Regions from separate parts of the Donghicola sp. genome, predicted to be linked through region 1. Evidence: riboswitches for the same ligand, from Rfam matches in the RefSeq annotation. Region 1 holds a riboswitch; each other region holds the start of a gene.
The links. A riboswitch is a leader RNA that binds a small molecule or an ion and turns the genes downstream of it on or off. The one in region 1 is predicted to bind cobalamin.

Region 1 (9,888 bases):
ATCGGTGACGCCCTGTCTCACTCGGTCGTGCCTGGCGTTGCTGGGGCCTACATGCTGGGACTGCCATTTGCTTTGGGCGCGTTCTTTTCCGGCGGTCTGGCGGCAGCGGCCATGCTGTTTTTGGCGGATCGGTCGGGGCTCAAGGCTGATGTGATCATCGGCATTATCTTTACCTCTTTCTTTGGGCTGGGCCTGTTCATGGCTTCTGTCAGTCCGATCTCGGTGTCGATCCAGACGATCACGATGGGCAATATACTGGCGATCACGCCCGAAGATACGCTCCAATTGGCGTTGATCGGGTTCATCTCGCTGGCGGTGTTGCTGGCCAAGTGGAAAGACTTGATGGTCACGTTTTTTGACGAAAGCCACGCGCGGTCAATTGGCCTGCGGCCTGGACTGCTCAAAGGGGTCTTTTTTACCTTGCTGTCGGCGTGCGTGGTGGCCGCGATGCAGACCGTCGGCGCGTTCCTCGTGATCGCGATGGTGGTGACTCCGGGCGCGACGGCGTACCTGCTCTGTGATCGCTTCCCGCGTCTGATTGTGACATCTGTGCTGATTGGCGCGATCACCAGTTTCGCGGGTGCCTACATCAGCTATTTCCTGAACGGCGCGACGGGTGGAGTGATCGTGGTGCTCCAAACACTGATCTTCCTTGCGGTCTTTGTTTGGGCCCCAAAACATGGCGTCTTGGCCGCGCGACGTCAGGCCGCCGCAGCCCTGCAGCAGGAGCAAACTTAATGCTCGATACGCTGCTCATGCCTTTCATCTTTCCGTTCATGCAAAATGCATTCTGGATTGCTTTGATTGTGTCGGTGCCGACAGCGCTTCTGTCCTGCTTTTTGGTGCTAAAGGGCTGGGCTTTGATGGGCGACGCGGTCAGTCACGCGACCTTACCTGGGATCGTTTTGGCTTATATCTTGGGGCTTTCGCTGATCATCGGCGCCTTTGCGGCGGGTATGGTTACCGCGCTTGCGACGGGCTACCTGACCGAAAACAGTCGGATCAAGCAGGACACCGTGCTCGGCGTCGTGTTCTCTGGTATGTTTGCTTTGGGTATCGTGATGTATGTCGCGATCAACACCAACGTACACCTCGATCACATCCTCTTTGGGAACATGCTGGGGGTCGGGGAGCAGGACCTGTGGACGGCAGGCGCGATATCGCTGCCTGTAGCCGCTGTGCTCATCCTGAAATGGAAGGACTTTATGCTGCATGCCTTTGATCCGGCGCAGGCGCGGGTGTCGGGGTTGCCCGTCGGCTGGCTGCACCATGGCTTGCTGGCGATCCTATCGCTGACCGTGGTGTCCACGCTGTCCGCAACGGGGCTGATCTTGGCCATCGGACTTCTGGTCGCGCCGGGCGCGATCGCATTCTTGCTTGTGCGCAGCCTCAAGCACATGCTGATCGTCTCGGTGGTGGTATGCGCGGTGTCGATGGTCAGCGGGGTCTACTTGAGCTTCTTTATCGACAGCGCTCCTGCGCCGACCATCATCTTGGTGCTCACGGCGCTGTTCATCGTGGCGTTCGTACGCAAGTCGATCCAGACACGCCGCGCTTCTGCGGCGGTCTAACCTTAGCCAGCCAGCCGTTCCAACTTGCCCGCTCTCAGTCCGTAGCCTTGGGGAGCGATCTTGGCGCTGAATTCGGGGTTGTGGCTGATCAGCAGAATAGCCTGGGGCAGGTTCTGCAAGATCTCGATCAAGCGCGCCTCGTTCTCCACGTCCAGTGCATTTGTCGGTTCGTCCAGCAGCAGCATTTCGGGCTCCATCGCAAGGACGGTAGCCAGCGTCACCAAGCGTTTTTCCCCGCCTGACAGGCGATGGGTGATCCGGTCCCGCAGGTGTGTCAGATGCAGTTGTTGCAGGATATCATCGACGATGGCCAAAGCTTCGTCGCGCGATTTGCCCAAATTCAACGGGCCAAAGGCGATATCCTCGGCCACCGTTGGACAAAAGAGTTGATCGTCCGGATCTTGGAACACGTAGCCGATGCGGCGGCGCACTTCGGCGAATTCGGTTTCTGTCCGGCGCTCTTGGCCAAAGGCCAGAACCTGACCACTGCTAGGTCGCAGCAGGCCGACCGCAATCTTCAGAAGTGTAGATTTTCCCACGCCGTTTGGTCCAACGATGGACAGCCGTTCGCCTGCGTGAATGGTCAGGTTTGCGCCCTCGAGCACAGGCGCGTGGGCCGGATAGGCAAAGGCGATGTCGCGAAGTTCAAGCAAAGGCATGGCGGAATTGGACCACAAGCAGAAAGACGGATGCGGCCGTCATCAGCGCAGCAAACAGCCAATCCCGATCCGTCATCCGGAATTGTTCTAGCAGCACGAACCGCCCCGTAAAGCCCCTGCATTTCATGGCACCAAGAACGCGCTCGGACCGCTCTAGCGCGCGGACCAGCATCATCCCGACCAGATAGCCAAAGCTGCGGTAGGTGTGCCAATTGGTGCCAGGGCGGAAACCGCGCATCTTCATCGCGGCGCGCAGGCGCATGTACTCTTCGCGCAGGGTCTCGATGTAGCGTGTGGTGAACATTAACAGTTGCACCAGTTGTTCAGGCATCCGCAGGGCGTGCAAGGCATGCCCCATAGTGACAGGCTCCATCGAGCCGACCAGACACATGAGTGCGAGGATGACAGCATTCGCGGTCAGCGCGATTTCGACCGCTTGGCGCAGCCCCTCCCACGAGGCATCAAAGCCGAGAAAGGTGAACATCGGTGTTCCCGGCACGGAAAACGGCAGTAGGATCAGGGTAAAGATAATGAAACCGTCCATAGCTGCCATGCGCTTGAACGTGCGTTTTGCAGGCAAACCAGACAAGGGTAGCAGTGTGACTGCGACGAGCACGGCCAGACACAAGGCGATCAGGTCGGACAGGGATACAACAACCACAGCGAAGAGGGCGGCCAAGACGATCCGCATGCGCGGGTCGAGATCCGGAATGTGCCCCATTGTCATCATGGGGCCTATCCGAAGTGTTTTCTCGGGGTTGGTCAACCGATCGCTCATCCCTTAACCCTCCATCCGGCGGCGCGCCGCGATGTAGAAATACAGGCCGAACAGACCGAAGATGTAGCCTAGTCCGCCTAGAATTGTTTGAAGGTCATTCTTTTCGCGGTAGGCCGCTAGTTCGCGGCGCAGTGGGCGCATCTCGTCGCGCACGGCCTCGGCAATCGCCAAACGCTCTTCGCTGGACAAGGACGCAACGGTGACCCCGCCTGTTGTGGTTGGCGATGCGGGGGTGGTGCTTTTGGCAACGGTTTCTTCTGCAGCGGCCACGCCGAGGATATCTGCGATGTCATCTGCGGTCATTTCGGCCTGGGCCACATGACCTGCGCCCATATCAGCCTTGAAGATATGGGTGATCTCTTGTGTCGGAGCGTAAACAAAGAACCCGTCTGCGTCCGTGATGGCCTCGCCGATTTTGTTGCCTGCGCTGTCGAATGCCTCAATCACAGCGCCAGATGACATGTCGCCGTTGGAAAACCCGAGTTCCCCTTCGACAACATCGCCGGATTTGAAGATCGCAAAGATCACCTTGTGTGCGGCTGCGGGCAGGGGCATCGCAAGGAGTGCAAAGATCAGAGCGAGCCCGCGGATCATGGGGCGACCCCCTTGACCGCGGTAAAGAGATCGGGCCGCACTTGACGCACCAGATAGACCGCTGCGCCGGTCAGCAGGGCCTCGATCACCATGACGGGGATGTGGGCCAGCAGCACCAACTTGGCCGCAGGAATGAACTCGTCCCCCGTTAAAGCCAACGAAAACGCGACAAAGATCGTAGTCGCAGCGATGGAAAACGCACCACCGACACCGGCCCAAATCGCGCCGGACATCGGGGTTCCGCGTTCCACCAGTCGCCCAAAGAGCAGCCAAGCCAGTACCGCGGGCGCTGCAATGTTCAACAGATTGACGCCGATGACCGTCAGCCCGCCAAAGCCAAAGAAAACCGTTTGAAGCAAGAGCCCAACGAAGAGCGCCGGAAACGCCGCCCATCCTAGGATCAGCCCCGCCAGCCCGTTCAGCACCAGATGGACCGAGGAAGGGCCGATCGGCACATGGATGAGCGCGGCGACAAAGAAGCTGGCCGACAGGATGCCAGTCGCGGGGATACGCTCTAGGGTCAATTGCTTGAGCCCCATCGCGATACCGCCAATGGCCATGGCCGTTCCGGCGATAACAACAGGGTTCGAAAGCGCTCCGTCAACGATATGCATGGTTCACTCCATATCGTAGGCGTTGATCCAGAGCACGGCATCTTGGCTGAGCTCTTTGCCATCATGTTCGGTTGCGGGGCCAGAGCCGAGCGCGGCAAAGCCCCACCAGCCTGCCTTAGGCACACCAAAGGTGAAGTATCCGTTTTCGTCCGAAATCGCGACCAAAGAGCCACCCGGCATGGGCTGCACAGTCGGCGCCGACGCGGCAAAGCTGTCAATATCAGGCGCTGCGGCGACGTATTCGATTTCGATCTCGATCCCTGCCGCGGGCTGGCCTTCGGACAGGACCTGACCGGTGAATGATGAGCCTGCGATCACGTTATAGGGTTTGACCAGAGGCACGATCTCGGTAGATAGACCGACCGGTGCCATCCAGTCAGTAGGCAGTTGGTTGCGGTTGAACACCACCTTGGTCAACTGCTGAATATATTTGTCTTCGCTGGGTTCGTAATAGGGGACCGGCTCGGTCACCAGCACATAGTCGCCAGAGCGTTTGACGGGGACAGAGGCTCTGAAGGCCGCACCTGTGTTCTCGGCGCCTTGGAAATTGGTTGGCTCGAGACGGTTCATCAGGTCGGTTCTTTCGCCGTGATGGATCATATAGAACGCTTGCGGCGTCTCCATGTCCATGACGTGACCGTTGTCAAAAGGGTGCCAGAAGACCAGTGCCACTGGCACATCGCCGGGCCGCGCGATCTGGGTGTCATCTGCATAGGGCAGGACGAAATGCGCCTGCGCGGTATAGGGGAGCAATGCCGTCATCGCTGCCGCTGTAAGTTTCAAAGTCATATCATACCTTTCAGGCGTGCGGGCAAAGCCCACGGATGAAAGGACAGAAGGGAAGCTGGACACGGTAGATGTTTAAACCTGCCGAGCCAGACGCTCACCCCGGCGTCCGGTTGGGTAAGGCCGGTTTCCCGACCCTGTGACGGCAGGTCTCCTGGCTCGCGGGTCGATGTGCTGTCCTGCCTTCCCGAGGATGATCCTCAGTGGCCCCTTGGACGCACTCTCCGCTTACAGTTGCGGGGGCAGCCACGGTTTTGGTCCCTGATGGGTACGCCGCACCGTGTTCCCTTTTACTTCTGCTGCGCCGTGTCGCGCGTTGCAGAACCGTTCACACGTTTGTAATGGGCAATTGGACCCCTTGAGTCAATTGCCAAGATTGTCCCTTCGGACGTAGATATTGCGCGCAAGTCATGGGGTGCCGTCTTTGACGCAGCAAGTGTCGGTCGGCATCTTTGGACAGGCAATTTATGCGGGTGCACCTGTGATGCACCCAGCTAAAAATTCCGCAATTTGGACACGGTTTATTCGATGGTGATGTCGAGACGCTGGGTCTCGCCCGTGCTGCCGGGAATCTTGATGTAGTAAGAGCCGGGCTTCAGCGCGATAAAGCCGATTTCCATCTCGCCGGCCTCGTCAAACTCGATGGAATCAAGTCCGAGGGGGCGGATTTCCAGACCTTCGACCACGATCTCGTCGATCCAGATCGCGCGGAAGAATTCGTGGCCGACCAGCGCCAATTCCTGACTGCCGTCGCCCTGAATTTCGAACTCGTAATAGCTGCCGGATTTCAGCACCCAAGGTTCCGAAGTCAGCGGCATGCCCGCGCTGAGTTGGATCGGTTCGAGGTCATGCTTGTTTTTGGCGGACAACAGACCGGCCATGCCGAACTTCATGTCATCATCGTCGTCGTCATCTGCCATCGTAGCCATGGGCAAGGTGGCCGCGATCGCTAGCATCGTGATGAATTTTCTCATAGGTCTGCTCCGTTAGTTGGTCGGGCGGAAGGCGGCACCCCACGGGAAGCGACCAACCTTGATTGTTTTCAGCGCTTTGCGTTTGGCTACGTCCACGACCGTAACATCGCCAGAAATCCCGTTAGTGGTGAACAGGCGCGACTTGTCGGCGTTGAACGCCATGTGCCAAACGCGGCGACCGACCAGAATGTAGTCTTCGACCTCGTAGGTCTCGGCATTTACGACGGCCAAATGGTTCGATGGCCCCAGCGCGACATAGGCGAACTTGTCCCCTTCGCCGAGTTCAAAGCCCACGGGCTGGATGCGATCGGGATGGATGTTCGGCAGTTCGAAGCGGATCTTGGCTTTTTCCGTCTGTGTCGCGGTGTCAAAGACCGAAATGCTGCCGCCGATCTCTGCACTGACCCACATCTCGGCGCCGTCTTTCACGAATTCGGCGTGGCGCGGGCGCGAGTCCACCAGCGTATTGGCAAACAGTTCCTGCGTTTCTGTATCGATCCAATGCGCCATATTCGTGGTTTCAGAGGTCGTGATCGCGATCTTACCGTCGGGCGAGACAGCCATGCCTTCGGGTTCTATGCCAACGTCAATCTGGGCAATCACCTTGCGAGTCTCGACGTCCACAACCGTGGTGATCGCATCGTCTTCGTTGGCAATATAAAGGTGCTTGTTATCGGGATGCAGGACGAATTGCTCGGGATCTTCGCCCGATGGCAGGTCATGCAGAATCTCGCCAGTGGCGGGGTCCATCACCTGTACTGCGTCGCTGTCGGATGCACAGATGTAGACGTATTTGTAGTCGTGACTAAAGGTAATCCCGCGCGGGCGCTCGCCGGTTTCGTAGGTGTGGCTGACCTCCATCGTTTCGATGTCAATCACGCTGACTGTATCGTCTTTTTCGTTCGTAACCCAGATTTCATCGGCCAAGGCAGGGTGTGCGGCCATCGCGGCTATCACAGCAAGTGTCGAGATACGCATGATTATTCCTTGAAAGCGGTGCAGGAGCTTTCGGGCGCGTCCACGCCCAAGGTGTCGAGTTCGTTGGTTTGGTGCATGAAGCCGGGCAGGGGGGCCTGCATCACCATAGCGCGGCTGGTGACCAGCGGCACGGGTTGGCGCATCTGGCCGTTCCAATCGCGAAAGGTTTGCGGCGTTCCCTTGAATCCCGCCAGCGCGAAATCAGGCGAAAGCATATAATTGCGCAGGGTCGGCGCATCGGCGGCGTTCGTGCGGGTCACGGCCTCTCCGATGCTGCGGATGGCAGCCCATGCGCCGTAATCTTCGGGCTCCATGCTGCGGCCCGCAAGCTCTTCGAAGCGGGAATGCAGCTGCGCGGCGCCCCACTGTTCGACCACAGGTGCCCAAACTTGGGGAGAGATTCCTTCGCTGCCCGCCACCGGACGGGGGAGCCACGTGTTATAGGCCACATAACGCCCGAAATCCTCGGCCTCGTCCGCAATCAGAAGGACGTCATAGTCGCGCAAGTCTTGGGTAAAGAGCGGCACTTCGGCCGCCGCGTTCCGGCGCATATCCGCATCAAAGGCCCAGATTTTGGTTTCGCCGAACTTGAGACCGAATTTGGTGGCCGAATATCGCAAAGCCTCGGCATAGGCGGTGTCCTGAGGGTAGGTGCCTTCGATCATCGCCAGTTTTCCCCAGCGCTTGAACAGAAAGTACTGCATCAGCGCATCGGTCCGCATGGCCAGCGCCGGCGCGGTGTGCAGCACGTTTGCGCGGCAGGCCTCATCGCGCAAAGCGCTATCTTCGGCTGTGGCGTTCAGGATCAAGGCGTTTTCAGCCTCGGGTAGGTCTGCAATCTTGAGCAAAAGATCCGACGACACATCAGTGACCAACAGGTCAGAGGTCTGCAGGGCCGTCTTGGCGGCAGCGACGACATCATCGCCCACGGGCACGTCATGCAGGGTCAAGCTATACCCGTGTTTCAGGAATTTTCCGGTGGTCGCGTTGTCTTTGATCGCAAGTTCGGCGCCCTGAATGCTCAGGTCTTCGGGGCGAGGGTCGAGATTCGAGAGCGTCGCGATCTCTTCGGTCTGCTCGCGCAGAAAGTGGACATTGATGTCCAAGCCTTGGGCGTGCCCCGACAACGGGATGAGCCCCGCAAGCCACACAGCCGCGACGGTTCTGAAACGCATGAATTTTCCTCCCTGATCGCAGGCTATGGAGACTCGATCAGGGACGAAATTAGACCATGGTCTGATGGCGGTCAGCCCCGTCCGGACGTGTGGGCCGCCGTGCGGGGCTATGGGCCGAAATGTGCCGTTACTCTGCCGCGACTTGGGACGCTACGGGGCTGCTCCGATAATTCAGGATTGGGGCGAGCCAGCGCTCGGCTTCGGCCACTTCCATGCCTTTGCGGGCGGCGTAATCTTCGACCTGATCGCGCTCTACCTTGGCCACGCCAAAATAATAAGCGTCCGGATGCCCGATATAGAGGCCGCTGACCGACGCGCCGGGCCACATGGCCATGCTTTCTGTTAGCGCGACGCCGGTGTTGGCCTCTGCATCCAGCAGTTTGAAAAGTGTTACCTTTTCAGTGTGATCGGGCTGAGCAGGATAGCCGGGTGCGGGACGGATGCCGCAATACGGCTCTTTGATCAGCTCGTCTGGCGTGAAGGTTTCATCCTTGGCGTAGCCCCAGTAATCGCGGCGTACACGCTGATGCAGCATCTCGGCCATGGCTTCGGCAAAGCGGTCGGCCAATGCCTTGACCATGATCGCGCTGTAATCGTCACCAGCGTCTTCGAATTTTTTGGCAATCGTATCCTCTTGGGGGCCCGCAGTGACCACGAAACCGCCCACATAGTCAGGCGTGCCCTCGGGCGCGACGAAATCGGCCAGCGCAAGATTAGGGCTGTCTTTCCTCTTTGAGGTCTGCTGACGCAGGGTGTGCAGCACATCAAGCGGCTGGGTCCGAGCGTCGTCGGTATACAGCTGGATGTCGTCACCCGTACGGTTCGCGGGCCAGAAGCCGACCACGGCGCGGGGCTTGAACCACGTCTCTTCGATAATCCGCTGAAGCATCGCCTGCGCGTCGGCAAAAAGGTTGCGCGCCGCCTCGCCGTATTTCTCATGCTCTAGTATGCGGGGGTAGACGCCCTTGAGCTCCCAAGTCTGGAAAAACGGCGTCCAGTCGATGTAGCGCGCGATCTCCGCCAGATCCCAGTCGTCGATGACTTGCTGACCCGTGAACTTTGGAGCCTGAACAGTGTAATCTGTCCAATCGATTTGCATGGCGTTCGCGCGGGCTGCGGCCAAGGGCAATCGCTGCTTGGCCAATTCCGCCCGTTCATGACGCTCGGCGACCTCAGTGTAGTCCGAGCGGATGCCCGCGACGTATTCATCACGCTGCGTATCGCTCAGCAAGGCAGACACCACGCCCACCGCACGGCTTGCGTCGGTTACATAGATCGCTTGATTGCGTTGGTACTGCGGGGCGATTTTTACTGCCGTATGCACCTTCGACGTAGTTGCGCCGCCGATCAGAAGGGGCACGTCGAAGCCTTCTTTTTCGAGCTCGGTCGCCAGATGCACCATTTCGTCCAAGGACGGCGTGATCAGACCCGAAAGCCCGATGATATCGACGTTATGCTTGCGGGCCTCTTCCAGAATTTTCTGGGGTGGGACCATAACGCCAAGGTCGATGATTTCGTAGTTGTTACAGGCCAGAACCACGCCGACGATGTTCTTACCGATATCGTGGACGTCTCCCTTGACCGTGGCCATCAGGACTTTGCCCGCCGCCTCGCGGCCATCGCCACCGTTTTGGCGCTTCTCTTCTTCCATATAGGGCAGGAGCACGGCCACGGCCTGCTTCATGACGCGGGCGGATTTTACCACTTGCGGCAGAAACATTTTGCCTGCGCCAAACAGATCCCCGACCACGTTCATGCC
Region 2 (9,888 bases), on a different contig from region 1:
GAATTCGATCCGCACATCTTCGGGCTCGTCCAGTCCCAGCGGCAGGGCGGCAAAGGCGACGGGCGCGAACAAGTCCTCTTCGGGCTCTGGCTCTACCGCCGTCTCGATATACCCGTTCAGGTCTGTCATGACTGGATCGTAGGCCGCCGGTTTTGCATCGGGTTCGACTTGCGCCAACTCGACCAATTCGGCCAGAACATCACTGGCGCGGGTAATCACACGCAGGACATCGGCGTCGATCCCAAGCGTATTGCTGCGAATTTTGTCCAGTACCGTCTCGTAACGGTGGGCGAAAGCGACCAGCGTCTCGAAGCCAAAGGCGCCTGCAGATCCTTTGATCGAATGCACTGCGCGAAAGATGGCGTTGACCGTTTCGCTGTCCCAGTCGTCTCCGGCAATCTGCTGCAGGCCTTCGGTCATCGCTTCGACCAGTTCCTCGCACTCGGCAAAGAAAGTGGCCTTTAGGGCGTCCATACTCATGCCACGTCCTGCCCTGTCACGATGCGAACTGTGTTAACGAGGCCAGCTTCTTCGAAGGGCTTCACCAACCAACCGGTTGCGCCCAAAGATCGTGCGCGATTTCGGAATTCGTCGCTGCTTTCCGTGGTCAGAACCAAAACCGGCACACGCCGGTTCTTCGGGGCGGATCGGATCGCTTCGATCACGCCAAACCCGTCAAGGTTCGGCATATTGATATCGGTGATGACCGCGTCAAAGCGGCGCTGACCAAAGGCTTCGACCCCTTGAACGCCGTCATCCGCCGTCACTACGTCAAAGCCCGCGTTTTCCAAAGCCGCCGTCACCATCATCCGCATGGTGCGGGAATCGTCGATGGCCAGAACAGAGAGCGCCGTCATTGCAAAGCCCCCTCGAAATAGTCGGCACAGCCCAAAACGGTCAGGCTGCGCACGACCCCATCGGACGGAGCGCGCAGAACAAACCGGCCCCCTTGCGCCTCGACCGATTTGCGGGCCGAAATCAGCATTTGTAGAACTTGCGCTGGCAACATGCGCGGGCCGCTTGCGTCGACACACACCTCGCCTGTGGCAACCGCAGCGGACAACGCCCCGATTGCAGTCTCGGGATCGTCCAACCAGTCGTCCGGTTCAAGCGTCAGAGTTGATAGGCTATCGCTCGCCAAAGCAGTCCCCCATTCGTTAAAAAACCGCGTCTTGGGGGAACGCTACGGGCCGAGGCCCTAACAACTCATGAAAGCGGGACCACGGTTCCCTGCGATGTATTTAGGATTTTCGCTAAATCTCAGAAGGTTGGCGGCGTACTCGCACTGATGACCACGCATTCATCTTTGCCGATCGCTCGAAAGGAATGTGGCATGCGACTGTCGAACAAATAGGCATCCCCGGGCCCCAAAATCTTGCGCTGCTCCCCTACGATAACCTCGAGCCTGCCTTTGATGACAATGCCGCCTTCTTCGCCCTCGTGGCTGAGCAGAACGGTGCCCGTGCTCGCCCCGACTTTGTAGGTTTCGTGCAGAATTTGCAGGGTGCGACCAGGAATAGTGCCGCCCACTTGGCGGTAGGAAATACCACCCTTGCCAATCTCTTTCAGCTCTTCGGCTGCGAAAAACACCTGCTCGTTCGGCGTAGCGTCAAAGGCAAAGAATTCCGCCATTCCAATCGGAAAGCCGGTCAGAACCCGCTTGAGCGCGCCCACTGACGGGTTCATCTGCCCGCTCTCGATCAGAGACACCGTGGAATTGTTGACCCCTGCTGCCTTGGCCAACGCCCGTTGGGAGAGCCCCCGCGCAAGCCGCAATCGGCGCAGCCGGATGGCCACCTCGTTTTCTGGGTCATCGAAGTTGTTCACCATGTCCACGATCCGCAACGTTTTCCGATCCGGTATCGTTATATCAATATCTTAGAGAAAGCAAAAAACAGACTTCCGCTGGCAAAACAAAGGCGTAATCTGTCTCAAACGACTTATAGGATCGCTCTGATGAATCAAGCTGCGCGCAATATCCCGCTGGACGCCTTCTGGATGCCTTTTACCGCCAACCGCCAGTTCAAGGCCGACCCGCGCATGCTGGTTGGGGCCAAGGGGGTGCACTATACCTCTGACGACGGGCGCGATATTTTGGACGGCACTGCTGGTCTGTGGTGCTGCAACGCGGGCCACGGCTATGAATCGATCGCGAAGGCAGCTTATAACCAGCTCTTGGAAATGGACTATGCGCCTGCGTTCCAGATGGGTCACCCGATCGCGTTTGAATTTGCCGATCGTTTGCGCGCCCTTGCGCCCGACGAATTCAAGCACGTGTTTTTCACCGGATCCGGCTCTGAGTCCGTAGATACCGCGCTGAAAATTGCGCTCGCCTACCACCGTGCGCGCGGCGAAGGCCAGCGCACCCGTCTAATCGGTCGCGAGCGTGGTTACCACGGCGTCGGGTTTGGCGGCATTTCCGTGGGCGGTATCGTCAACAACCGCAAAAACTTTGGCACAATGCTGACCGGCGTGGACCACCTGCCCCACACCCACCTGCCCGAGAATGCGTTTAGCAAAGGCCAGCCCGAGCATGGTGCGCATCTGGCTGATGATCTGGAGCGGATCATCGCTCTGCACGGTGCGGAAACCATCGCCGCCGTGATCGTGGAGCCTGTCGCTGGCTCGACCGGCGTGTTGATCCCGCCCAAGGGCTATCTGCAGCGCCTGCGCGAGATCACCAGCCAGCACGGCATCCTGCTGATCTTTGACGAGGTGATCACTGGTTTCGGCCGTCTTGGCACACCCTTCGCGAGCCAGAAATTCGGCGTTGTCCCCGATATGTTCACCACGGCCAAAGGGATCACCAACGGGACGCTGCCCATGGGCGCTGTGTTCGCGCAGGGCTTTATCCACGACGCCTTCATGACCGGCCCCGAGGGCATGATCGAACTGTTCCACGGCTACACCTATTCGGGTCACCCCGTGGCCTGCGCGGCAGGTTTGGCGACACTCGACATTTACGAGCAGAACGGGTTGCTGACTCGCGCCGCAGAGCTGGAAAGCTACTGGGAAGAAAAGGTCCACAGCCTGCGCGACAAAGGCCCAATCAAGGATATCCGAAACATCGGCCTGATCGGTGGCGTGGAACTGGAAAGCCGCGAAGGTGAATTCGGAACAAGAGCTTACGAGGTCTTCCTCAAGTGCTACAAGGCCGGTGCCATGGTCCGCTATACAGGCGAAACGATTGCAATGTCGCCGCCGCTGATTTTTGAGAAAGAGAATATTGATACCCTGATCGATATTCTTGGCGAAGCGATCAGCACCACCGCCTAAACAGTGCCCCCCGCGCCCCACATGGACGCGGGGGTCTTCGTTTCACGGCAGCGGCAGAACTTGCACGCGACCCTCCAGCATGTGCGGCAGCAGCAGGTTCACCCCATCGGTCCCAATGTCCGCCAAGCCTGCTGGGAACGTACCGATCACCTCTGCTCCGCCGTCCTGAACTTCGATCAGGGCCCCCTGCACCCAGTCGCTGACGATCAGGCGTCCGTCCACCATCACGACACCGTCGATGTTTCCGACCCCTTCCGCGATCACCTCAATGTCTTGGCTTGCTGCATCAACCGCCAACAAATCGCCCGGCGCGTCTGTGGTGAAATCCTCGTGCAGGCCCTGCCCCCAAGACCCGACGATCAACCGGTCTTCATCCCAGGCTATCCCGTTCGGATGGCTGAGTGCTGCGCTTTGCACCCAAGGTTCAAAGCTTCCGTCCTGCAGGCGCCAGATCGTGTCGGTCATCAGATCAGAGACATAGACCGCGTCATCGGACGCCGTCACATCATTGAGGAATTCAGCCGTTTTCGCGTGGTGGATAGCCACCACTGCAGCGCTCTCCAAATCCACTTCGACCAATCCCGCAACGTCTGCCACGAACAGCCGATCCCCCGAGATCGCCATTCCCTTGGGCGCATCAAAGCCCGTCAGCCAATGCTGTGCCATCAACGTCCCGTCAGGGTTCAGGCTGGACAAATAGCCATTTCCATCCGCGTCTGTGAAGCCACCTTTGATGTTGCTTACGATGATCCGGTTATGCGCCGCGTCAAAGATCGCTGACTCGGGAAACTCGAACTCACCTGCGGTTGCCGAATGGGCTGTGAAGGTCGCCAGCACACCTGCCAAGAGGGTCACATTCAAGTGTAAAGTCATTCTGAAATCTCCATCGATTAAGATGAAAACTACTTATACTTGTGATACGCTTATTGCGCAGATCATCGATTTGGTATCACTTAACGATACGCCAATACCCAATTCCGTATCACAGGAGCCCATATGCGCGGAGATGTCTTCAAAGTCCTGCAAGAGGCTCTGCGCGCACGGCGCATGACCTATGCCGATCTGGCTGACACGATGGGACTGTCAGAGCCCACAATCAAACGCATCTTTGCGGCGCGGGATTGCAAACTGAGCCGCATCATCGAAATTTGCGACGCACTCGATTTGTCGCTGTCAGACGTGACCGACAATGCCGCCCGCCAGAAGGCAGAGGCGACTGTCTTGCCCATGGCGACCGAACTAAGTTTGGCGGCAGACCCGCCCCTCTTTTACTTCCTGATCCTGCTGCGTGATCTGCGCGCGCCCGAATACATCGCACAGGTCATGGACCTGAGCCCGACGCGGCTGCACCAGATGGGTATGACTCTGGAACGGCTAGGGTTGGCAGAGGTCGGCGCGGGCAACAAAATTCGGCTTTTGTCGCATGCCCCGATCCGGTTTCGACCCAATGGCCCGCTTCTGCCCCTCCTCAAAGAGGTCAACCTGCGCTTCATCGCGCATGGCATCAGCACCCCATCCGGTAACGCAGATCATTTCTTTACCATATCTCGCCGCATGCGAACCGAAACCGCGCTGGAGATCCGCCAAGATATTGAGGCGCTGAGCGAGAAAATCTCGGAGCTTTCGCGACAGGACCAGTTGGTTGCACCAGAACACCTACTCAAGCCCTACAAGATTGCGGGCTTCTGGGGAGTCGTGGATTTCGGCGCTCTGATGGCGCGCCCTGCGAACACGCTGGAAACCGTACCCCAAGGGCGCTAGGGTCCGCCGCGACGCGACACCCGAAAGGCCCTTGCCATGACCACCATCCCCCGTATTGACGCCCGCGAGATGATCTCCCGCGCGCCAGAAACGATGGCAGAGCTGCGCCGCGCGGCCCAAGAGGTCGGCTTCATGACTTTGGTGAACAGCGACCTCTCGCCAGAGGACGTCTTGCGCGTGATCGACGCCTATCGCGCGTTCTTTCAGTTGCCAGAGGCCGCCAAAGAGCCTGTGAACATGGCCCGCACCGGCGCGAACCGGGGTTGGGGTGCACCCTATTCCGAACAGGTCGATCCCAACGCGAACCCCGACTACAAGCAGGTCTTTGACAGTGGCCTCGCGCTGCCCGCCAATGACCCACTGGCCCATCTGACCTGCTACGCACCAAACCAGTGGCCCGATCAGCCCGTCGGTTTCAAACAGACCGTCGAAGATTATGCGGACCGCGCGGTCGGTGTCGCCATGGACACACTTCGCGGGATTATTGCAGCGGTCGGCCTGCCCGAGGGCAGCTTTGACGAAGCCTTTACCAAGCCGATGACCTTGCTGCGCGGGAATTACTACCCCACCCGTCCGGTCGATGCGGGCGCTAATGATTTCGGGATCGCGGCGCATACGGACTATGGCTGCGTGACGCTCTTGGCGACAGACGGCGTTGCGGGACTGGAAGTGCAGCAGCGCGACGGCGCTTGGCTGGCTGTTCAAGCCGAGCCGGGCACATTCATCATCAATTTCGGCGAAATGCTGGAAAGCTGGACCAACGGGCGGATCAAGGCCACCTTGCACCGCGTCATCGGCACGAGCCAAGAACGCGTCAGCGTCCCGCTTTTCTTTAACCCGAATTACGACACCAATGTCGCCCCCCTTGGCTCGGGCGGAACACTGCTGGCGGGCGACCATCTGGAGCGCCGCTTTCGCGAGACCTACCTGCACCTGCAGCGCCCCGCGTAACAATTGGCACCAAGTGTCATGTCCGTGACACCTGCGGTCATGTGAGAAATTGCACCAATCGGTCAAAAGCCGTGTCAGTCAATTCAGACACGGAGCATGACCATGGAAGGTTACTCGAAGCATTTCATCCTCGCCCTTTTTGCGGGCACCCTGCTGTCCGCCTGCGGTGACAGCGGCGCAAACTACACCCCGATCAATGACGGCCCCACCACGATCGGGTTCCAGAGCGATCTGGCTGCCTGCCAGCGACTGGCCAAGAACCAGACCCAATTGACCCAAGAGGCCTACGGTGCTGCCGCCATCGGAGCGGCCGCGGGGGCTTTGCTGTCGGCAGTGGCAGACGATGACGACATGGTCGGCAGCGCGTTGGGGGGCGCCGCCATTCTGGGGGGCACGGTTGCGGTCGAAAACCAAGACAAGAAAGAAGACATCGTGATCAACTGCATGAAGGGGCGTGGCCATGCGGTCGTCGGATAGACCCTTTGCGGCGCTGGCGGCAGCAGTGTGCGGGCTGACCTATCTGGTTGGCCTGCTGATGTACGCGACCATCTTTTCTGGGGCAGATCTAGATGCCGCGGGCGTGCCGTCAATCCGGACCATCGCCTTTATCGTCACCCATTCCGGCGCGTTGCGGCTGTGGTATTTCAGCATTTACGTGGTCAACGGGCTGGCGCTGCTAATGCTGGTGCTGGCCCTGTCAGAGCGCGATGCGCCCCTTTGGCGGCGCTGGATCACCGGAGTAGGTTTTGTCTGGTCCGCACTGGTGATTGCGGCGGGGCTTGTCGCTGTGGTCGCGCTGGCTAGTTTGCCAGAGATCTATCGCACCGCGCCGTCGGATGCCGCCCGTCACTGGCACATCGCCACCAGTTTGATCGAGGGGGTCGGCGGCGGGACCGAATTGCTTGGGGCGCTATGGATTTTGGGAATCGCAACAGGTTCAGCCTTCGCCCCAGCGCAAAAGGGTTTGGCCGTTGTGGTGGGCACGGCGGGCATGCTGACCTTGCACCCCGCAGTGGCAGAGGCCGGCGGCGCTGTGTTCGGAATTGGCTTTATGGGGCTATTTTTCTGGATCGCGGTGACGCTGTGTCCGAGATGCCGTTGGCAATCCATCAAAGCCTGAGCGAATTGAATTGACGGGCCCCAACGGGCCCGTCATGGTCAGCGCAGATGGTTGCCCGCCCTGCTCCGGCAGGAACGGCATGAAAAGGGAACGTGGTGTAAATCCGCGACTGCCCCCGCAACTGTAAGCGAAGAGCTCTTCGGCAGAACCACTGGCCCCGCGCCGGGAAGGTCCGAAACGGCAAAGACACGCGAGTCAGGAGACCTGCCATCTAAGCAATGCAAACCCGGACGGGGTGTTCCGGCGGATGCGGTGGCCCCAGCTTCTGCAGCGTTCGGGCATATCGGTTTCCGCCTGTCCTCCTTGGTCCAAACGCGCGGAGGGCGCTATGACCTTAACGACTATCGTGGCCGGACTGACGGCCGCAAAACATTCTCAAATTGATCCGACGGAACGGGCGCGGGCGGGCTTTCTTCAATGGTGTCTGAGCCTTGAGGATACGACCGACATGCGCGCAGAGGCCCGCGCAGCAATCGCGAAACTGCACTATTTCGATTCCGACTCAGCAGCATTGGCCGCGTTCGAAACCCTGCTGGTCGAAGCGACACGGCCCATGCCCGCCCCCAGACGCCGCGGGGCCAGACGGAGTCAAATGCGGCTTCAGTAAAAGGTTGCAACCATCTGACCAACAAACTGCAAACAAATTGATCGGCGCTACCATCGTCAAGGTTGCGCCGTTCCGTCGCAGCCACCCCATACATTGGTCGCAAAGATACCGCGCTAACGGTTTTCTCATTTTGCATCTATCACATTGTTTTCACGAAAATTTCACCGCGTTATTTTCAGTGAATTTACAAAATGACATCCGCGAGTAAACAGGCTTCACAAATAAATTGATGCCTTGCAGGGACTTATTCCATTGTTTTCAAACTCTGGTAATGTCTCGCTAAGGGAGAGACGCCGACATATTCTGTGGCTGCAATTTGCCCCCATACGGGGCGTCCATAAAACGACAGAGGGAGGAGCCTAATGTCCACTCAAGCGCAAACCGCCGAGGTCAAGGAACCGGTCTATCCAGTTCCGGCTGAATTCGCGAAAACCGCTCATATTGATGCGGCAAAGTATCAAGAGATGTATGCCCAGTCGGTGAACGACCCCGAAGCATTCTGGGGCGAGCACGGCAAACGTCTGGACTGGATCAAGCCCTACACCCAAGTCAAAGACGTCAACTACAACTTTGGTGAAGTCAGCATCAAGTGGTTCCACGATGGCACCCTGAACGTTGCCTATAACTGTATTGACCGTCACCTCGAAAAGCGCGGCGACCAGACTGCGATCATCTTCGAGCCCGACAATCCGGACGACGAAGCACAGCACATCACTTACAACGAGCTGCACGACAAGGTTTGCCGCATGGCGAACGTCCTGCGCAGCCAGGGTGTGACCAAAGGTGATCGTGTCATCCTGTATCTCCCCATGATCCCCGAAGCGGCGTATGCAATGCTGGCCTGTGCCCGTATCGGTGCGATCCACTCGATCGTGTTTGCGGGCTTCTCGCCCGACGCTCTGGCAAACCGCGTCAACGACTGCGGCGCCAAGGTCATCATCACTGCAGACGAAGCGCCCCGTGGCGGCCGCGTCACCCCGCTGAAGTCGAACGCGGATGCCGCGCTTCTGCACTGCTCGGACAAGGTCCGCTGCCTCGTGGTCAAGCACACCGGCGGTCAGACCACTTGGGTCGACGGTCGCGATGTCGACGTGAACGCTCTGATGGAGCACGCAGCACCCGAATGCCCCGTCGAGGAAGTGAACGCCGAAGATCCGCTGTTCATCCTGTACACCTCGGGCTCGACCGGCAAACCCAAGGGCGTTGTTCACTGCTCGGGCGGCTATCTGGTCTACGCGGCGATGACCCAAGAGCTGGTCTTTGACTACCACGAGGGCGACGTCTACTGGTGTACCGCTGACGTGGGTTGGGTCACCGGCCACTCGTACATCGTCTATGGCCCGCTGGCGAATGGCGCGACCTCGCTGATGTTCGAAGGTGTTCCCACCTACCCCGACGCCGGTCGTTTCTGGGCTGTCTGCGAAAAGCACAAGGTCAACCAGTTCTACACCGCGCCGACCGCGATCCGTGCTCTGATGGGCAAAGGCACCGAGTTCGTCGAAAAGTACGACCTGTCGTCGATCAAGACCCTTGGTACCGTGGGCGAACCGATCAACCCCGAAGCATGGAACTGGTACAACGACGTTGTCGGCAAAGGCAAAGCGCCTATCGTTGACACGTGGTGGCAGACCGAAACCGGTGGTCACCTGCTGACACCGCTGCCCGGTGCAACCGCGCTGAAGCCCGGCTCGGCAACCACGCCCTTCTTTGGTGTTCAGCCGATCGTTCTGGACCCCACCACTGCCGAAGTTCTCGAAGGTGCGACCGAAGGCGTTCTGTGTATCGCCGACAGCTGGCCCGGTCAGATGCGTACCGTCTGGGGCGACCACGAGCGCTTCCAAGACACGTACTTCAGCCAGTACAAGGGCTACTACTTCTCGGGTGACGGCTGCCGCCGTGACGAGGATGGCTACTACTGGATCACTGGCCGTGTGGACGACGTGATCAACGTATCCGGTCACCGCATGGGCACTGCCGAAGTCGAAAGCGCGCTGGTGGCACACGCCAAAGTCGCCGAAGCCGCAGTGGTTGGCTATCCGCACGAGATCAAGGGTCAGGGCATCTACGCCTACGTCACTCTGATGAACGGCGAAGAGCCCACCGAAGAGCTGCGCAAAGAGCTGGAAAAATGGGTCCGCACCGAGATCGGTCCGATCGCGAAGCCCGACCTGAT
Region 3 (9,888 bases), on a different contig from region 1:
AAACGCCTCCAACTCCTCTTGGGGAGAGGTCGAACTGGCGTCGATGTCATCTACCCCGTCCAGATAACTCACCAAAGAGCGCGAGGCTTCGGACAGACGTTGGCTGTCCTCATTGATGTTGCGCTGAAACCGGCCGCGCCATTCGGGCTCTAGTTCCGGTGTCTCTACCAGAATAGAAGAGGTCGACCGGATCGAAGCCACCGCTGTCAGGATGTCATGGAGCGCCGCAGACAAAAACGGATCGTGGGTCAAACGGTCGGTCAGAACCTCGACCGTGCGTTCCAGCGCGGCGATGCGCCGTTGCTTTTCAACGACCAATTCTGCCCAACCGGGAAAACGACCTGCGAACTCGTCCACCCGTTCAATTTCAGTCCGTTTGCCGCCATCTGCCGCCGCTTCGCGCAGACGGGCGACCAAGTGCGCCTCTGCTCCCTCGCTCAAGGCAGCGGGTTCGATCTGTAAAGCGGACGCGATATCCATCAGCAGTTTGCCGCCGATTCTGCGCCGATTATGCTCGATCAGATTGAGGTAACTGGCGGAAATTCCCACATGGCGGGCAAGATCGGCTTGGCGCATCTCCATCATGCTGCGACGCTCGCGGATCCGGCTGCCTGTCAACGCACTTCGCGACATGAAAATTCCCCTTACTTTTCAGCACCCTTCTGCAGGCGCGAGAAAAATACTTTACAGTGTATGCAGTCGCATTGTGTATAGCTTTACAAAATAATCATTACAAGCAACAGGGTTGTTGCGTAATTTTACAACCCTCCCTGATACTGAGTTTGCACGATAGTGCCGCTCGACTGGGGAAGAGGAGCCCCACCGAGCACCTACAAAAATTGGGAGGAAATCCATGTCGAAGATGGATGTGACACGCCGCGGCGTGCTCAAGACCGGTGCGGTTGCCGGCGGCGGCCTGATGCTGCCCACCTACCTGCGCGCTGCTGGTCACGAAGGTTTCACTAACGCACCCACAGGGTCCACCGTAACTCTGGGCTTCAACGTGCCCCAGACCGGTCCCTACGCGGACGAAGGTGCAGACGAACTGCGCGCTTACGAGCTGGCGGTCGAGCACCTGAACGGCGGCGGCGACGGCGGCATGCTGCCGACCTTCAGCTCCAAGGCGCTCGAAGGGAACGGCATTCTGGGCAAGAAAGTCGAGTACGTCACCGGCGACACTCAGACCAAATCGGACGCAGCCCGCGCATCGGCCAAGTCGATGATCGAAAAAGACGGCGCTGTCATGATCACCGGCGGCTCGTCTTCGGGCGTGGCGATCGCGGTTCAGGGCCTGTGCCAAGAAGCTGGCGTCATCTTCATGTCGGGTCTGACCCACTCGAACGACACCACCGGCAAAGACAAGAAAGCGAACGGCTTCCGTCACTTCTTCAACGGCTACATGTCGGGCGCAGCTCTGGCACCCGTGCTGGCAGACGTCTACGGCAACGACCGTAAAGCCTACCACCTGACCGCAGACTACACTTGGGGCTGGACCCAGCAGGAATCGATCGCAGCCGCGACCGAGGCTCTGGGCTGGGAGACCGTGAACAACGTTCTGACCCCGCTGGCAGCGACTGACTTCTCGTCGTACATCGCACCGGTTCTGAACTCGGGTGCGGACGTACTGGTTCTGAACCACTACGGCGGCAACATGGTGAACTCGCTGACCAACGCGGTTCAGTTCGGCCTGCGTGAAAAGACCATCAACAACAAGAACTTCGAGATCGTTGTTCCTCTGTTCTCGCGCCTGATGGCACGTGGTGCAGGCGAAAACATCAAGGGTATTCTTGGTTCGACCAACTGGCACTGGTCGCTGCAGGACGAAGGCTCCAAGGCATTCGTCAAGTCGTTCGGCACCAAGTACGGCTTCCCGCCGTCGCAGGCTGCACACACCTGCTACGTCCAGACCATCCTGTACGCAGACGCTGTGGCTCGTGCTGGCTCGTTCAACCCCTGCGCCGTTGCCGAAGCTCTCGAAGGCTTCGAATTCGACGGTCTGGGCAACGGTCCCACCCTGTACCGCGCCGAAGACCACCAGTGCTTCAAAGATGTTCTGGTTGTGCGCGGTAAAGAGAACCCGACCTCGGAATTCGACCTTCTCGAGGTTGTTCAGGTCACGCCGCGCGCTCAGGTCGAGTACGCACCCGATCACCCGATGTTCGCGGGTGGTGCGCTGGGTACCTGTAACCCGGGCGCATAATCCCCCGCCACAATCGGTCCGGCCAGCCTCTGCGCTGGCCGGTTGATCAGCCGGTCCGACATCGCTCGGACCGGCCTAGCATCCTATTGAGAAGACGGTCGGAACCATGGACGCGATCCTACTGCAAATCCTAAACGGGCTCGACAAGGGCTCGGCCTATGCGCTGATTGCGCTAGGGCTTACGCTGATTTTCGGCACACTCGGCGTTGTGAACTTTGCCCACGGGGCGCTGTTCATGATCGGTGCCTTCTGCGCTGTGACACTCCAGCGTATCCTGAACCTAAGCTACGAAGTGGTTGACGCCACCCAGACAGACTTCCTTGGCAATCCGCTCAAGGTCAAAGTCCCCTATGTCGAGGCATGGTTCGGACCCGAGATGGGCGGTTCGATCATCGACTGGTCCGTTCCTTTGGCAATTCTGTTCGCCATTCCGGTGATGATCTTTGTCGGTTTCGCGATGGAACGCGGCCTGATCAAGCACTTCTACAAGCGTCCCCACGCGGACCAGATCCTTGTGACCTTTGGCCTCGCCATCGTTCTGCAAGAGGTCGTCAAGTATTTCTACGGCGCGAACCCGATCCCCACAGGCGCCCCCGAGGCGTTCCGTGGCAGCTTTGATTTCGGCGTTCTGCTCGGCTTTGATCCCAACGCGATCATCTATCCTTACTGGCGTCTGATCTACTTTGGCTTTGCGGCTGTGATCATCGGCGGCGTGTTCAGCTTCTTGCAGTTCACCACGTTTGGCATGGTTGTCCGCGCAGGTATGGCAGACCGCGAAACCGTTGGCCTCTTGGGCATCAATATCGACAAGCGCTTTACCTTCATGTTCGGCCTTGCTGCGGCAGTCGCCGGTCTGGCTGGCGTGATGTACGCGCCGATCAACAGCCCGAACTACCACATGGGCATGGACTTCCTCGTGCTGTCCTTCGTGGTTGTGGTTGTCGGCGGCATGGGCTCCTTGCCCGGCGCTGTGGCAGCTGGCTTCCTGCTTGGTATTCTCGAGAGCTTTGCCTCGATGAACGAGATCAAGTCCATCATTCCCGGTATCGACCAGATCATTATCTACGTCGTCGCCATCATCATTCTGCTGACCCGTCCACGGGGCCTCATGGGCCGCAAGGGCGTGATGGAGGACTAATCCATGTTTGGTCTGAACAAAAAAGACACCTCTCTTTTGCTGGTCGTCGCGGCGCTGACACTCTTCGCGCCGTTCATCCTGAACCCTTTCCCCACCGATAGCGGTCTGGCGCAGTTCAACGCGGGCTATCCCGACCTGATGCAGCGCTTTGTGATCTTTGGCATCTTTGCGGTGGGCTTCAACATTCTGTTCGGTCTGACCGGCTACCTGTCCTTTGGCCACGCGGCGTTTCTGGGTGTGGGCTCGTACTCGGCAGTCTGGATGTTCAAGCTGCTGAGCATGAACGTCATCCCCGCGATCATCCTGTCGGTCATCGTGGCGGGCCTGTTCGCACTGCTCATCGGCTTTGTGTCGCTGCGCCGGTCGGGCATCTACTTCTCGATCCTAACGCTGGCCTTCGCGCAGATGTCGTTCAACCTCGCCTACTCGGTTCTGACGCCCATCACCAACGGTGAAACCGGCCTGCAGCTGACCCTCGACGATCCCCGTATTCTGGGTGTCTCGGCGACCGCTGACGGCTCGATCCCCGTGACCAGTCTGTTCGGTCTGGAAATGCGCTCGACCTACGAGATGGCCGTGGGCGCATGGAACTTCCAGTTCAGCGCGGGTTACTACCTGTGTGCGATCATCATGCTGGTGTCGTTCTACATCGCGGTCCGCATCTTCCGCTCGCCCTTTGGCCTGATGCTGCGCGCTGTGAAGTGTAACCAGAACCGTATGCGCTATACCGGCCTGAACACCCGTCCCTACACTTTGGCGGCCTTCGTGATCTCTGGCATGTATGCCGGTCTGGCGGGCGGCCTGATGGCATCCATGGACCCGCTGGCAGGCGCCGAGCGTATGCAGTGGACCGCATCGGGCGAAGTCGTTCTGATGACCATCCTTGGCGGTGCAGGCACCCTGATCGGCCCCGTTCTTGGCGCAGGCTTCATCAAGTACTTCGAAAACATCTTCTCGAAAATCAACGACAACGTTCTGCACCAGTGGTTCGGCTTCTTGCCCGACGGGATCGAAGACTTCGTTGTCTTTGTCATCCATCCCTTCATCGGCAAAGGCTGGCACCTGACCCTCGGCATCCTGTTCATGCTGGTCGTGATCTACCTGCCCGGCGGTCTTGTCGAAGGGGGACAGCGGATCTCGCGCCTCTTCAAGAAAGACAAGTCCGACAAAGACGGCGCTGCCGCCAAAACCACCCCCGCGGAATAAGGAGAGCAACCGATGGGTATTCTCGAAGTCAAAGGGGTTGGGAAACGCTTCGGCGGTCTGCAAGCCCTCGGTGATGTGAACCTCAGCGTTCAGGAAAACACCGTCCACGCCATTATCGGTCCCAACGGGGCCGGTAAATCCACCCTGCTCAACTGCCTCGTGGGCAAGCTGATCCCCGACACCGGAAGCGTCATGTTCGACGGTCAATCGGTTCTGGGCCGCTCCCCCCACGAGATCAACCAGATGGGTATCAGCCGCGTCTTCCAAACACCTGAAATCTTCGCGGATTTGACGGTTCTAGAAAACGTGATGATCCCCTGCTTTGCCCGCCGTGACGGTTCGTTCCGCATGCATGCTTTTGGCTCTGTCGTGAACGAGTCCGACATGCTGCAAAAGGCAGAGACCATGCTGGACGACGTGAACATGCTGTCCAAAGCGCACCTGCACGCAGGCAGCCTGTCCCGCGGAGACAAACGCCGTCTGGAAATGGCCATGTGTCTGGTTCAGGAGCCGCGTCTGCTGCTGCTGGACGAACCCACAGCTGGCATGGCCCGCGCCGACACCAACAACACCATCGATCTGCTCAAAGAGATAAAGACCAAGCGCGACATCACCATGTGCATCATCGAACACGACATGCACGTAGTCTTCTCTTTGGCCGACCGGATCACCGTTCTGGCCCAAGGCACCCCGCTGGTCGAAGACACCCCGCAGAACATCAAAGGCCACCCAAAGGTCCGCGAAGCCTATCTTGGCGAAGCGCAGGTCTAATCAGGAGATTTCCCCATGAACGTAAGACCCGATTTCTCCAAGAACTCGAACCACGCAGAAACGGCACCCGCCTTCCTGTCGGTCTGGGACATGCACGCCTACTATGGCGAAAGCTACATCGTGCAGGGCGTGAACTTTAACGTCCACGAAGGCGAGATCCTCGCGCTTCTGGGCCGCAACGGCGCTGGCAAAACCTCGACCCTGCGCGCCATCGCCCGCACCGGCAGCCCTCAGGTCACCCACGGCGAGATCTGGCTGGACCACCAGCCGCTGCATAACATGACCAGCTACGAGGCAGCCGCGGCTGGCCTCGGCCTCGTCCCCGAAGACCGCCGCATAATCCCCGGCCTAACGGTCGAGGAAAACCTGCAACTGGCCCAAATCGCTCCGCCCATCGGCTGGTCCATCGACCGCCTCTATGACCTGTTCCCCCGCCTCGGCGAGCGCCGCAAGCAAGAGGGTGTGACCCTCTCGGGCGGCGAACAGCAGATGCTGGCCATCGCCCGCGCCTTGGCCCGCGACATCAAGGTCCTCCTCCTCGACGAGCCCTACGAAGGCCTCGCGCCCGTGATCGTGGACGAGATCGAGAAAACCCTGATGCACATCAAGGAACAGGGCATCACCACCGTCATCGTGGAACAAAACGCCGTCCGCGTTCTTCAAATTGCTGACCGTGCGATCATCCTCGACACCGGTGGGATCGTCTACGATGGCTCTGCCGCCGAAGTACTCGCGAACGAAGAGCTGCGCGCCGAATACCTCGCGATCTGACAGCTTCGACCTTCGGACACACAAAAGGGCCCAACTGGGCCCTTTTTCATTCCGCGCTGCGCACGAATGCCTTCGGCGAGGGTATTTATCTCCAAGATGAAGGCCATACAGATCTTCATCATGGCCCAAATACCCCAGGGGTGAATTGGCGCGGAGCGGCAAGAGGGGGCAGCGCCCCCATCAGGCTTAGAATTCAACGCCCTTCTGGCCTTTGATCCCAGAGCGGAAGGGGTGCTTCACCAAGGTCATTTCGGTCACCATATCTGCGGCCTCGATCAGCGGCTCTTTGGCGTTCCGGCCCGTCAGGCAAACATGGGTCATGGGCGGCTTTTCTTCCTTCAGGAAGCGCACCACCTCTTCGACATCCAGATAGTCATAACGCAGCGCGATGTTGATCTCGTCCAGCAGCACGAACTTGATCTCGGGATCAAGGATTAGCTCTTTCGCCTTTTCCCAACCCTTGTTCGCCATTTCGATATCGCGCGATTTGTCCTGGGTTTCCCAAGTGAACCCTTCGCCCATGGCGTGAAACTGGCACAGATCGCTGAAGTTCGCCTCAATCAGGGTCCGTTCACCGGTCTCCCACGCGCCCTTGATGAATTGGACCACCGCGCAGGGCATCCCGTGCGCAATACAGCGTAGGATCATCCCGAAACCGGATGACGATTTACCCTTGCCCGGCCCTGTATGGACAATGATCAGGCCCTTCTCGCCCTCTTTCGTGGCCATGATTTTGTCCCGCGCCGCTTTCTTCTTGGCCATCTTGGCCGCGTGACGGGCTTCATCGGTTTGGGGCTTATCGCTCATAGGACGATCCTTACGCTTGACAAGGTGGGGTGCCTTCCCTCAGGTGGGCGGCGCTGGTTCCTGTCTATGACAGGCGAAGAGGGAATGCGCTACCGCTTTGCGACCAAAATCGCAGCCGAAACGCAGCCGCCCCCGCGACCGTGACCGGAGAGGCCCCGTTGCCACTGGCATCCATTTGCCGGGAAGGATCGGGCCAGCCGAGGATCCCCTCGGGCTCCGCAAGCCGGGAGACCTGCCAGCACGATGAAATGTACGGGCGACCGGGGTGTGTCGCGGCCGGCTTTGACAGGCGCGTTTCCCCGTGCCCGATGGCCAGTGATCCCCCGTTTTCCCAGCCAGTTTAGGGAGGCACCCATGGCCGAGGTCACCTTGACCGTCTGCACCACCTGCCGCCGCATCGCGGGCGGAGAGCCTGTCGCGGACGAGCCGCGCCCCGGTGCGCGCCTGTATGAAACCCTGACTCAGTCAGACCTGCCCGAAAACGTCCGCCTGAAATCCGCCGAGTGCCTGTCCGCCTGCTCGCGCGGCTGCTCGATCGCCCTGACCGGTGGCCCCGCCCGTTGGACCTATGTCTACGGCGACATGGACCCCGACACACAGGTAGAGGAGATCCTGACCGGCGTGCGGGCCTATGCCCAAACCACAGACGGGATCGTCCCCTGGCGCGAGCGCCCTCAGGCCTTTCGCAAACAATCAATCGCCCGCATACCCCCGCAGGAGTAACCATGTCCAACCTGTCCAAAATCCCCGTGACCGTGATCACCGGCTTTCTCGGTTCCGGCAAGACCACGCTGATCCGTCACCTGATGCAGAACCCTCAGGGCAAGCGTCTGGCCGTTCTGGTCAACGAATTCGGCACCGCTGGTGTGGATGGTGACATCCTGAAATCCTGCGCGGATGAAAACTGCCCCGAAAACAACATCATGGAGCTGGCGAACGGCTGCATTTGCTGCACCGTCGCCGATGACTTCATCCCGACCATCGAACAGCTGATGGCTCTGCCCGAAACGCCCGAGCACATCATCATCGAGACCTCGGGTCTGGCCCTGCCCAAGCCCTTACTCAAGGCGTTCGACTGGCCCGCGATCAAGTCGCGCATCACCGTGGATGGCGTGATTGCCGTGGCCGATGCCGAGGCCGTGGCGAGTGGCCAGTTCGCCCCCGATCTGGACGCCGTTCAGGCCCAACGCGAGGCGGACGAGAGCCTTGACCACGAAACACCCCTGTCCGAGGTGTTCGAAGACCAGATCAGCTGCGCCGACATCGTTCTGCTGTCCAAGGCCGATCTGGCCGGTGAGGCTGGCATCGCCAAGGCCAAAGAGGTGGTCGAGGCCGAAGCCCCCCGCAAACTGCCGATCATCGCAATCACCGATGGCGCGGTCGATCCCCGCGTGATCCTCGGTCTCGAGGCGGCTGCCGAGAATGATCTGGAGAACCGGCCTTCGCACCACGACGGCCACGATGACCATGAACATGACGATTTCGACAGCGTCGTGGTCGATCTTGGCGAAGTCGAGGACGTTCAGGCGTTGCAAGATGCCATTGTGAAAATGGCAAAGGACCAGAATATCTTGCGTGTCAAAGGCTACGTCGCGGTCAAGGGCAAACCCATGCGCTATCTGGTGCAGGCGGTGGGCACGCGCATTCGTGCGCAGTACGACCAGCCTTGGGGCGACCGTCCCCGCGCGTCCTTGCTGGTGGTAATTGCTGAACACGACCACATCGACGAGACCGCAATCAAAGCGGCTTTGGGCGTCTGATCCCATGCACGTCGTCTTCCGCGAAAGCCACGGGCTCGACCAGAGCGATACGCCGATGGATCTGGGGCAAACGCCCGCAGACCTGATTGTGCTGTCGTTCTCGGACTCGGACCTTGGCGCTTTCGCGGCGGGCTACCATCGGGCCAAGGGGACCTTGCCGACCGTGCGTCTGGCGAACCTTGTGGCCCTGAAACATCCTCTGTCCGTGGACGTCTACGCCGAACAAACGCTCGAGGGGGCCAAGGGCATTCTGGTCCGTCTGATCGGCGGCGAAAGCTACTGGTCTTACGGTCTGGCGACCCTTCAGGACTTGGCGCGGCGCAAGGGGATTGCGCTGGCCGTCCTGCCCGCCGACGGACGTCAGGATGACCGGCTGGACCAGCTCAGCACCCTGCCCGTCTCGACCCTGCGCCGTCTTCAGCAGCTGTGCGACGCTGGCGGCGCCGTTGCGGCCCAAGCCGCGCTCGCCCAACTGGCGCTGGCCGCTGGCCTTTATGCGGCCCCCGTGATGGGCGCAAAAACCGTGCCGGATGCGGGCTTTTACCTGCCCGACACGGGCGTTGTCACCGATCCGCAGCGCGACGACCGCCCGCTGGCTCTGGTGACATTTTATCGCTCTTACCTGACATCGGCGGACACCTCGCCCATCGACGCCATGATCGCGGCTTTGGAGCAGCGCGGGTTCCAAGCCTTTGGAGCCTTTGCCAGCAGCCTCAAAGCGCCTGCCGCTGCCGACTGGCTGCGCACCGAGATCGAGACCCTGAAACCCGCCACCATCGTGAACGCGACCGCCTTCTCGGCCCAAGGCCGCAATGGCGAACCCTCGCCCCTCGATGCCGCTGGCTGCCCCGTATTCCAGATTGCCCTCTCGACCGCCCGCAAAAAGGACTGGAATGACGCCGACCGCGGCCTCTCTCCCGCCGACCTTGCCATGCACGTGGTTCTGCCCGAAGTCGACGGCCGCATTTTTGCCGGTGTCGCCAGCTTCAAACAGCCGGGCAAGAAGGATCCAGACCTCGAATATTCCCGCTTTGCCCACCGTGCGGACCCTGCCCGCATCGACGCCCTAGCGGACCGCGTGCAGAAGTGGCACCGCCTGTCCACCCTGCCCGCCGCAGACAACCGGATCGCGCTCGTGCTGTCCACCTACCCCGGCAAGACCTACCAGATCGCCCACGCGGTCGGCATGGACGCGCTTGCCAGCGCCGAGCAAATCCTGGTTGACCTCAATGCCA

Region 2: linked by a shared signal. The riboswitch ahead of N4A58_RS01635 (hypothetical protein) and the one ahead of N4A58_RS13195 (DUF4198 domain-containing protein) in region 1 are both predicted to bind cobalamin.
Region 3: linked by a shared signal. The riboswitch ahead of N4A58_RS04645 (DUF1636 domain-containing protein) and the one ahead of N4A58_RS13195 (DUF4198 domain-containing protein) in region 1 are both predicted to bind cobalamin.

The regions. Positions count from the first base shown of each region.
Region 1 covers NZ_JAOARZ010000026.1:206,834-216,721, forward strand. Annotated here, with positions in the region: gene N4A58_RS13165 (metal ABC transporter permease) at 1-738, shown strand, start outside; gene N4A58_RS13170 (metal ABC transporter permease) at 738-1,571, shown strand; gene N4A58_RS13175 (energy-coupling factor ABC transporter ATP-binding protein) at 1,574-2,230, opposite strand; gene cbiQ (cobalt ECF transporter T component CbiQ) at 2,217-3,008, opposite strand; gene N4A58_RS13185 (cobalt ABC transporter permease) at 3,012-3,602, opposite strand; gene cbiM (cobalt transporter CbiM) at 3,599-4,216, opposite strand; gene N4A58_RS13195 (DUF4198 domain-containing protein) at 4,220-5,005, opposite strand; cobalamin riboswitch at 5,129-5,346, opposite strand; gene N4A58_RS13200 (hypothetical protein) at 5,524-5,976, opposite strand; gene N4A58_RS13205 (YVTN family beta-propeller repeat protein) at 5,989-6,954, opposite strand; gene N4A58_RS13210 (ABC transporter substrate-binding protein) at 6,957-8,129, opposite strand; gene metH (methionine synthase) at 8,257-9,888, opposite strand, start outside.
Region 2 covers NZ_JAOARZ010000008.1:106,416-116,303, forward strand. Annotated here, with positions in the region: gene N4A58_RS01585 (chemotaxis protein CheA) at 1-480, opposite strand, end outside; gene N4A58_RS01590 (response regulator) at 477-857, opposite strand; gene N4A58_RS01595 (STAS domain-containing protein) at 854-1,141, opposite strand; gene N4A58_RS01600 (cupin domain-containing protein) at 1,261-1,830, opposite strand; gene N4A58_RS01605 (aspartate aminotransferase family protein) at 1,957-3,276, shown strand; gene N4A58_RS01610 (hypothetical protein) at 3,319-4,149, opposite strand; gene N4A58_RS01615 (helix-turn-helix transcriptional regulator) at 4,273-5,037, shown strand; gene N4A58_RS01620 (2-oxoglutarate and iron-dependent oxygenase domain-containing protein) at 5,074-5,988, shown strand; gene N4A58_RS01625 (glycine zipper family protein) at 6,091-6,465, shown strand; gene N4A58_RS01630 (hypothetical protein) at 6,449-7,108, shown strand; cobalamin riboswitch at 7,140-7,335, shown strand; gene N4A58_RS01635 (hypothetical protein) at 7,437-7,715, shown strand; gene acs (acetate--CoA ligase) at 8,078-9,888, shown strand, end outside.
Region 3 covers NZ_JAOARZ010000014.1:188,405-198,292, reverse strand. Annotated here, with positions in the region: gene N4A58_RS04680 (helix-turn-helix transcriptional regulator) at 1-633, opposite strand, end outside; gene N4A58_RS04675 (substrate-binding protein) at 854-2,200, shown strand; gene N4A58_RS04670 (branched-chain amino acid ABC transporter permease) at 2,307-3,338, shown strand; gene N4A58_RS04665 (branched-chain amino acid ABC transporter permease) at 3,342-4,544, shown strand; gene N4A58_RS04660 (ABC transporter ATP-binding protein) at 4,557-5,315, shown strand; gene N4A58_RS04655 (ABC transporter ATP-binding protein) at 5,331-6,086, shown strand; gene cobO (cob(I)yrinic acid a,c-diamide adenosyltransferase) at 6,273-6,893, opposite strand; cobalamin riboswitch at 6,931-7,148, shown strand; gene N4A58_RS04645 (DUF1636 domain-containing protein) at 7,248-7,616, shown strand; gene cobW (cobalamin biosynthesis protein CobW) at 7,619-8,653, shown strand; gene cobN (cobaltochelatase subunit CobN) at 8,658-9,888, shown strand, end outside.